Regions from separate parts of the Colwellia sp. MB02u-10 genome, predicted to be linked through region 1. Evidence: predicted binding sites of a transcription regulator. Region 1 holds the regulator's gene; each other region holds the start of a gene.
The links. Region 1 encodes sigma-54, which starts transcription at its own class of promoters, with help from an activator protein. Its sites were predicted from a motif close to GTTGGCACGNNNNTNGNNT; they were not measured.
Positions count from the first base shown of each region.

Region 2: the regulator sigma-54 is predicted to act here: its motif matches at 806-824, upstream of glnA (glutamate--ammonia ligase).
Region 3: the regulator sigma-54 is predicted to act here: its motif matches at 1,072-1,090, upstream of H4J59_RS13325 (DUF2884 family protein).
Region 4: the regulator sigma-54 is predicted to act here: its motif matches at 895-913, upstream of xdp1 (exosortase-dependent surface protein XDP1).

Region 1 is NZ_JACGVK010000139.1:51,576-53,759, forward strand. Features, by position in the region: gene lptB (LPS export ABC transporter ATP-binding protein) at 1-448, shown strand, start outside; gene H4J59_RS17985 (RNA polymerase factor sigma-54) at 500-2,005, shown strand; gene hpf (ribosome hibernation promoting factor) at 2,042-2,184, shown strand, end outside.
Region 2 is NZ_JACGVK010000062.1:64,469-66,652, forward strand. Features, by position in the region: gene typA (translational GTPase TypA) at 1-543, opposite strand, end outside; gene glnA (glutamate--ammonia ligase) at 889-2,184, shown strand, end outside.
Region 3 is NZ_JACGVK010000131.1:38,833-41,016, reverse strand. Features, by position in the region: gene zapE (cell division protein ZapE) at 1-938, shown strand, start outside; gene H4J59_RS13325 (DUF2884 family protein) at 1,163-1,975, shown strand; gene H4J59_RS13320 (tRNA-uridine aminocarboxypropyltransferase) at 2,096-2,184, shown strand, end outside.
Region 4 is NZ_JACGVK010000120.1:45,025-47,208, reverse strand. Features, by position in the region: gene H4J59_RS11255 (hypothetical protein) at 1-742, opposite strand, end outside; gene xdp1 (exosortase-dependent surface protein XDP1) at 976-1,776, shown strand; gene H4J59_RS11245 (tetratricopeptide repeat protein) at 1,904-2,184, shown strand, end outside.

The DNA of each region.
Region 1 (2,184 bases):
ATCGGTTCATGACAACATCATGGCCATTTTACAAACACGTAAATCACTTAGTGACGTTGACCGACAAGAAAAACTTGAACATTTATTAGAAGAGTTCAACATAGGCCATATAAAAGATAACTTAGGCATGAGTTTATCTGGCGGTGAGCGCCGACGAGTTGAAATAGCACGGGCATTAGCCGCAGATCCTAAATTTATACTTCTGGATGAACCCTTTGCCGGTGTTGACCCAATTTCAGTAGGTGATATAAAAAAAATTATCCTACACTTAAAAGATCGTGGCATAGGTATTTTGATCACAGATCACAATGTACGAGAAACACTCGATGTTTGTGAACATGCCTACATCGTTAGTCATGGTGAACTTATCGCTGAGGGTAATTCAAAGCAAATTCTTGCAAATCAACATGTAAGAGATGTATACCTTGGCGAACAATTCACGCTATAGTGAATAAAACCAATTGAACTAATGAATTTGAATAGGGAAAAGAAAACGTAAATGCGTCCTACTCTGCAACTCCGTATCGGACAACAGTTAACGATGACCCCGCAATTGCAGCAGGCGATCAAACTGTTGCAATTATCAACTTTGGATCTTCAACTAGAGATTCAAGAGGCACTTGAAAGTAACCCTTTGCTTGAAGTTGACGAAACGCACGATAACAATTCAGAAAATACCCCTGACCATTTAGAAGCAGGATATTCGGTAACTTTAGGCGAAAAGTCAGCAACATCCTCTGATGGCAGCGAAGACTCCACTCCCTCGATAGACGAAATTAGCTCCTCTGAAGGTTTAGCAAAAACAGACATCCCCGAAGAACTAAACAGTGATAGCACATGGGATGATAACTTCAGTGCCGGTGTCAGTAGTGGCGGTGTTGGCCATGCCTCAGAAGATTATACTTATCAAGGTGAAACGAAAGACTCATTACAAGACCATCTGATTTGGCAGATGGAACTAACGCCCTTTACTGACACTGACAGAACCATTGCCATTGCCATTATTGAAGCCATAGATGAAGCAGGTTATTTAACCGTTTCAGCCGAAGAGATCTTAGAAAGTGTCGGTATTGATGGTGTAGAACTTGATGAGATTGAAGTGGTGTTAAAGCGTATTAACGTATTTGACCCCATTGGTGTAGCCGCTCGTTCAATTCCCGAGTGCTTGCGTATTCAGCTTAATCAATTTGCTAAAGATACCCCTTGGTTAGCGGAAAGCAAAATTGCCGTCAGCGAGTATATTGATTTACTCGGTAATCGCGATTATCGTCAATTGATGCGTAAATTACGCTTGAAAGAAGAGCAATTACGCGAAGTTATTCGCCTAATACAAAGTTTAGATCCCCGTCCAGGTGATAGCGTCATAAAAAGTGAAGAACAATATGTTATCCCAGACGTGTCTGTTGAAAAGAAAAACGGCCGCTGGACAGTAGAGCTCAATCCTGACACTGCACCTAAACTATCGGTTAATCAGCAATACGCGGCTATGTCTCGTTCAATGAAGTCATCTACTGATAATCAATTTATTCGCTCTAACTTGCAAGAAGCAAAATGGTTTATTAAAAGCTTAGAGAGCCGTAACGAAACGCTTTTAAAGGTTTCAAATTGTATTGTGCAACGCCAACAAGGCTTTTTTGAACATGGACCTGAGTCAATGCGCCCTATGGTATTGAACGATATTGCCGAAGCCGTAGATATGCATGAATCAACTATTTCTCGTGTGACCACGCAAAAATATATGCACACGCCTAGAGGAATTTTTGAGCTTAAGTACTTTTTTTCTAGCCACGTTAGTACTGAAAACGGCGGCGAATGTTCATCAACGGCTATTCGAGAATTAATTAAAAAGCTAGTGGCTGCTGAAGTGCCTGCAAAGCCACTCAGCGATAGTAAAATGGCAGATATTTTAGCAGAGCAAGGTATACAAGTGGCAAGGCGTACCATTGCCAAATATCGAGAGTCACTTTCTATACCGCCATCAAATCAACGTAAAAGCCTATTGTAGGCAGTTTTATTCAGCCAATAAAGAGGATTGAAGTATATGCAAATTAATCTTACTGGACACCATGTCGATGTTACCGATTCATTACGTGATTATGTCAATGGCAAGTTTGAAAAACTAGAACGTCATTTTGATCATATCAATAATGTACATGTAGTATTAACGGTAGAAAAACAGAATCA
Region 2 (2,184 bases), on a different contig from region 1:
TGTACCAGTTACGCCTTCTTCAAGCGAAGCCCAACCATTGATTGCTGAAGCATAAACAACTTTAAAATCAAGTTGTTCGTCAGTAGCACCAAGGTTATCAAACAATTCAAACACTTGGTCCATCACCCAATCAGGGCGAGATCCAGGCTTATCAACTTTATTAATAACTAGAATTGGCTTTAAGCCTTGAGCAAACGCTTTTTTCGTTACGAAACGCGTTTGTGGCATAGGGCCTTCTTGTGCGTCAACAATAAGTAAAACTGAATCTACCATCGACATTACACGTTCAACTTCACCACCAAAATCAGCATGGCCAGGAGTATCTACAATGTTTACACGGTAGCCGTTCCAGTTAATAGCCGTGTTTTTAGCTAAGATTGTGATACCACGTTCTTTTTCGATATCATTTGAGTCCATTGTACGTTCTTCTAGACCGCCTCGGGCGTCTAGCGTACCTGACTGTTCTAATAATTTATCAACTAAAGTGGTTTTTCCGTGGTCTACGTGAGCAATAATTGCCACATTTCTTAATTTATCTAACACAGGCGTTACTCGCTGTTACTTTCGTTTATTGCTACTTTCGGCAAATTAACGAATAGGGCTACAATTGGGCGCATATTATACAGCACAAGTCTCAGCAAATACACCGCAATAGAAAAATATAACCAACAAAATATTATTCAGTTGTTATACTGCCGATGATCAGATTAGAGTACACGCACCAAAATACAGCAAACAACGCACTGCAATGGTGCACATTAAATTAATAAAAAACATAAAAATCATATATTTCAATGACTTTAGCTTTGGCACAGTATTCGCTTAAGCACAAGTAATAGAGAATTAAGTTTTTGAGCATTTAAGCACTAACTACACTGGAGACATTCAATGTCAAACGCAGTTTTAGATCTAATTAAAGAACATGACGTCAAATTTGTTGATTTACGCTTTACTGATAGCAAGGGTAAAGAGCAACACATTTCAATTCCTCATCATCAAGTAACAGAAGATTTTTTTGAAGACGGCAAAATGTTTGATGGGTCTTCAATCCAAGGTTGGAAAGGTATTAACGAATCAGACATGGTGATGATGCCTATTGCTGAATCTGCAGTACTTGACCCTTTTACTGAAGCAGTTACCTTGAATGTTCGTTGTGACATCCTTGAACCTACAACAATGCAAGGTTATAGCCGTGATCCTCGTTCAGTGGCAAAACGCGCTGAAGATTACATGCGTAGTACCGGTATTGCAGACAGCGTTTTAATTGGTCCAGAGCCAGAGTTTTTTGTTTTTGATGATGTTCGTTTCCACACAGACATGAGTGGTTCATTTTATAAAATAGATGATAAAGAAGCGTCTTGGAATTCGGGTACAGAATACGAAGAAGGCAATATGGGACATCGTCCTGGTGTAAAAGGCGGCTATTTCCCTACGTCACCAGTAGATTCATCACAAGATCTTCGTTCAGCCATGTGTTTAGTGATGGAAGAAATGGGCTTAGTAGTTGAAGCGCATCACCATGAAGTAGCGACTGCAGGTCAAAACGAAATCGCTTGTCGCTTCAATACTATGGTATTGAAAGCCGATGAAGTGCAAATATATAAATATGTTGTTCACAACGTTGCACACGCCTACGGTAAAACAGCAACTTTTATGCCTAAGCCATTAGTAGGTGATAACGGTTCAGGTATGCATGTTCATCAATCTCTTGCTAAAGACGGTGTTAACTTATTTGCTGGTGATAAATACGGTGGATTATCTGAAATGGCACTTTACTATGTTGGTGGTATCATCAAACATGCTAAAGCACTAAATGCTTTTACTAACGCCTCTACTAACTCATACAAGCGTCTTGTACCTGGTTTCGAAGCACCTGTAATGCTAGCTTACTCAGCACGTAACCGTTCTGCATCTATCCGCATTCCAATTGTACCGTCACCAAAAGCAATGCGAATCGAAGTTCGTTTCCCTGATCCAACAATGAACCCTTACTTAGGCTTCTCAGCTATGTTGATGGCTGGTCTTGATGGTATTAAAAACAAAATTCACCCTGGCGATGCCATGGATAAAGATCTATATGACTTACCTGCGGAAGAAGCTGCAGAAATTCCACAAGTGGCCACTTCGTTGACTGAAGCATTAGATGCCTTGGAAAATGACATGGACTTCTTAACTGAAGGTGGT
Region 3 (2,184 bases), on a different contig from region 1:
CTATGTTGATGGACTTATTTTATCAACAACTTAATTTAACACGCAAAAGACGTATTCACTTTCATCATTTTATGGAAAGTGTGCACCAGCTGTTGAATGATTTTAGTGGTAAAGACAATCCGCTGGCATTGATTGCAAAAACTTGGTCTGAAGAAGTCGATGTGCTTTGTTTTGATGAGTTCTTTGTTAATGATATTGCTGATGCCATGCTATTGGCGGGCTTACTAGAAGCTATGCTATCGCAGGGTATTATCCTAGTGGCAACGTCAAATTGCCCACCCGATCAGTTATACAAAAATGGCCTGCAACGCGCTAGATTTCTACCGACTATTGATATTATTCACCAGTATTGCCAGGTTATCTCTATTGATGGACCAAAAGATCATCGAATGTTAGACACTAATATAGCCACACTTAATTATCGAGACTTTTATATTGGCACTGAAACTGAGAGTAATTTCTTAACTCATCACTTTGCAGCACTCGCTAAAAGCAATATTCGCTATAATGACAGTATTATTATTCATAGCAGGGCAGTTAAGTTTTTAGCTTGTACTGCAGATATCATTTGGTTTGATTTTATGGCACTTTGCTCAACCCCAAGAAGCCAAAGAGATTATATTAAGTTAGCCGATAACTATGACACCGTGCTGATCAGTAATGTGCCACAATTTAATGGTGCATTAATTCCTGCCGTTTTCTCCGGTGTTGAAGACGGTTACCAACGAAGTGGTGTGCTGATGGGGCAACTCAGAGGTCTAGATGACGAAGCGCGACGTTTTATCGCACTAGTCGATGAGTTCTACGACAGAGGTGTGCGCTTAATTATTGCCGCTGAGGTCGATATTGCTGAACTTTATCAGGGTACTCAACTTAACTTTGAATTTGCCCGCTGTAGATCAAGACTGTTTGAAATGCAGCGTCTAAGTTACGCCTAGACTGATTTTTATGGTGATTTTAAAGCCTGTTAAATTAACCAAAAAATTATTTTTTTCACTAAATTATAGTTCATTATCTTTTTTTAAAAATAAAGAGTTTCTTCTTATCGCTTGATATTAAACAAGTTTTAATGTTGGCATCAGTCTTGTAAACAATAGTGTTAACAAGTGGTTTTCTGACACGACTATCGCTCTATAAACTTAATTTGTAAAGGAAGATTAATATGAAAACATTGATTGCTACCGCTCTCATTATGGCAAGCTCAGCAAGTTATGGACACGATAATTCTTTTTCTAGTGAATCATGTAATCTTGACTTAAATGGTGGCATTAATATCAATGCTCAAGAAATTACTTTTTCTAAAGATAAATCGCCACTGTATAGCATCACTGAAAACGACACTTTGCTGATAAACGGCGAAAAAATTGCTTTAACAGCTCACCAAGAGTCTTTATTAAGCGATTATTCAACTCATATACGCAATCTTGTACCAGAAGTGAGAAGCATCGCCTTAGATGCTATTGATTTAGCCATTGATGGCGTTAATCTAGCCTTTAACGAATTGTTAGGTGAAGGAAACCAGGCTAGCGCTGAGTTAACTAGCCAATTAACCATCATTCGTGGTGAAGTTGATGCTGAATTTACTCAACAGGGAAATTTCTATATTGACGAAGAGGGCTTCTCCGGAAAAGATTTTTTTGATGAAAATTTTGAGCAAAGAATTGAATCAGCCGTAGAAAGTACGATTAAAAACGCTTTAGGCAGTTTAATGATTGCGGTTGGCCAAGAAATACTATTTGCAGGTGGCGATATGAAGGCTTTTGAAAGCAAGATGGAAAATTTTGGCGAGCTAATAGAGCATGAAATGAAAACGCGTAGTGCAGGGCTAGAAAAACGCGCTGAAGCTTTATGTCGATCTATTATAGTGATAGATAAAATGGAAGAGCAATTGAAAGAAAGTATCAACGAAATTGCTGACTTTGATTTGATCACCGCTAGCGCAAAACACAGCATAGAGAATGCTAAACTCATGTAGCCTCTAAAATTAGTAAACTTGAGGATATAAAGCGCTACTCAATTTGAACAGCGCTTTTTTATTGCCAATATCCTGCATGCACGTTAAAGTAGCGGCCTAAATAGTCCTGATATATCCTTTATGCACGCTGTACAGCAACTTCATCAATATCGTAAAAGCCTAAGTACCACCACCTATAAATCACGAGGCCAGCGAGTTATTCGTTGTGA
Region 4 (2,184 bases), on a different contig from region 1:
ATTGACTAGTGGCCATGTTATTTTGCGATAAAATACTGCTTATTTGATCACCTGGAAATAGCCAGTTTAGATAAAAAACTTGGCCAAATTGATATTGAATAAAAGCAAGCACCAAAGGACCTAAGGCAAAAAATAATGTGGCGGCAACTATCGCAAGTCGCGCTGAATTAACCAAGGTATTAAGCAATGACATTAAAGCAATAAACGGCATAACAACAATTAATAATTCTAAAAATAATTTAGCACCTATCTGTAGGCTAGCCGATAAAAGTGTTACATCTCGCATACTGGCTAATAGGGTTGTCGCTATTGAGGTCAGCAATATTAATATCGCTATAATAAGCAGCTGACCTAAATAACGCCCTAATATTAACTCGGCTCGGGTTGTTCTTAGGGTGATAAACCTTAATGTGCCACGATGCTTATCTGAACAAAACTGATCGCTACAGACCAATAAAGCAAAGCTTGGGAAAAAATATACCGCCACCAACCAATAAATAGCGTACTCAGCGACCGGCCAATCTAAAAGCGCCGTTAGCCCCAGAGCACCAAACAGTTGCGACGCCATGCTTTCAAATGAAGGCGAAATAACCATTGCAGACGCTGAGCCAACAAAATAATACAAGATAATAAACCAGATTGTGGCAAAGGCTGATAACGCCAATAAACCGCGCTTAGTGGTAAACAAACGTAAAACTTCAAAAGTAACTAAGCACCAAATTCTCGACCAACTTATCTTCACATCACACCATAATAACTGTTATTTTTTAATAGATTAAAGTTAAAAGCAGTGAAATGCGAGTAATAAGTATAAATACCTTAAAATATTGTCAGCTTGTTTTACAGTTCAAAAAAAATATAAACATAACTAGCTGTAAATAAAGAATAAAGTATATCGGCCTGTTTTTTGCATAACGCGTTATATATGTCGAAAATATTAATATACATTTAATAAAGAATTATAAGGGTAGATTAATGAGGTATTCGTTCACAACGCTAATGATGGCAGGATTGTTATTACTCTCTGGGCCTGCATTAGCAAGCACCACAACCGCAGGTTTTGGTAACGTCATTAAAACAGGAAATAACTTTAATCAGTTTGATGTTAATGTCGATGGCGTAACTATTAATGTCTCTGGCTGGTCTGATACCGCTAACTTATCAACCGATCGTAATCAAGACAGTGCAATTAAACGCGCTGTCGATTTCGATAAATTTAGTGGTGGTTGGTCTATGCAAAATAAAGACGAACATAGTAATTACTGTGGTACATACAGCCATTCTGCAGATAATTTTGGTACTTGTGGTTATAAAGACTATGACTTCTTTCTGTTGTCTTTTTCTGAAGAGGTATCATTAGTAAGTGCAAGCTATAGCTGGATAGCAAAAAGTGCAAGCCAAACCCAAGTCAGTGTAGCAGCGTTAGATAGTGCATTGTTTACTAATTCTAACAGTTTAAATAACAAAACTTGGGCTGGGTTAGCAAGTGGACATACCCTAAAGTCAGATTATGCTCAAGTCAAAAATGCTAGTGGTTATTACTCAAATTTTCATGGTGATACTAAAGACCAGTATTCAACTGTGTGGTTAATTGGGGCATTAAATTCAGTCTTTGGTGGCAATACAGCATGGGAAGGTAATGATGGAATGAAGCTATCTGGTGTTTCTTTCAGCAAATCAGCTAGTGATCCAGCGCAAGTACCTGAGCCTAATACGATAGTAATGTTTTTAATCGCGTTAATCTGCTTAGCACGTTTTGGTAAACGCCGCACTTAAGCCTGAACAATAAAAATGATGGCTTTGGCCATCTTTTTTTCATTTCTGCTCGCGTATTATTTTTAATAAAAATTCTATTATAAAAATTTTCAATATCAACACTACTTTTAAAGAAACCCGAGGTACTATGCGCTATACCGTTTTAATATTGTCAATGATGGTCATTCCTTTTAGTTATGCCAGCTATGACTATGAAAAAGCCCACATCGCATTTAATGCCAGTGAAATAGAAGCAGCTTATATACATCTAAAAAATGCTTTAAAGAATACGCCTGATAACTTACCCAGCCAATTATTAATGGCAAAAATACTACTACAACAGCATCATTACACTGACAGCGCAAGCTTATATCAAGAAGCGTTAAGCAATGGTGCCGACATCAATTTAATATTAAATGAGTTAGCTAA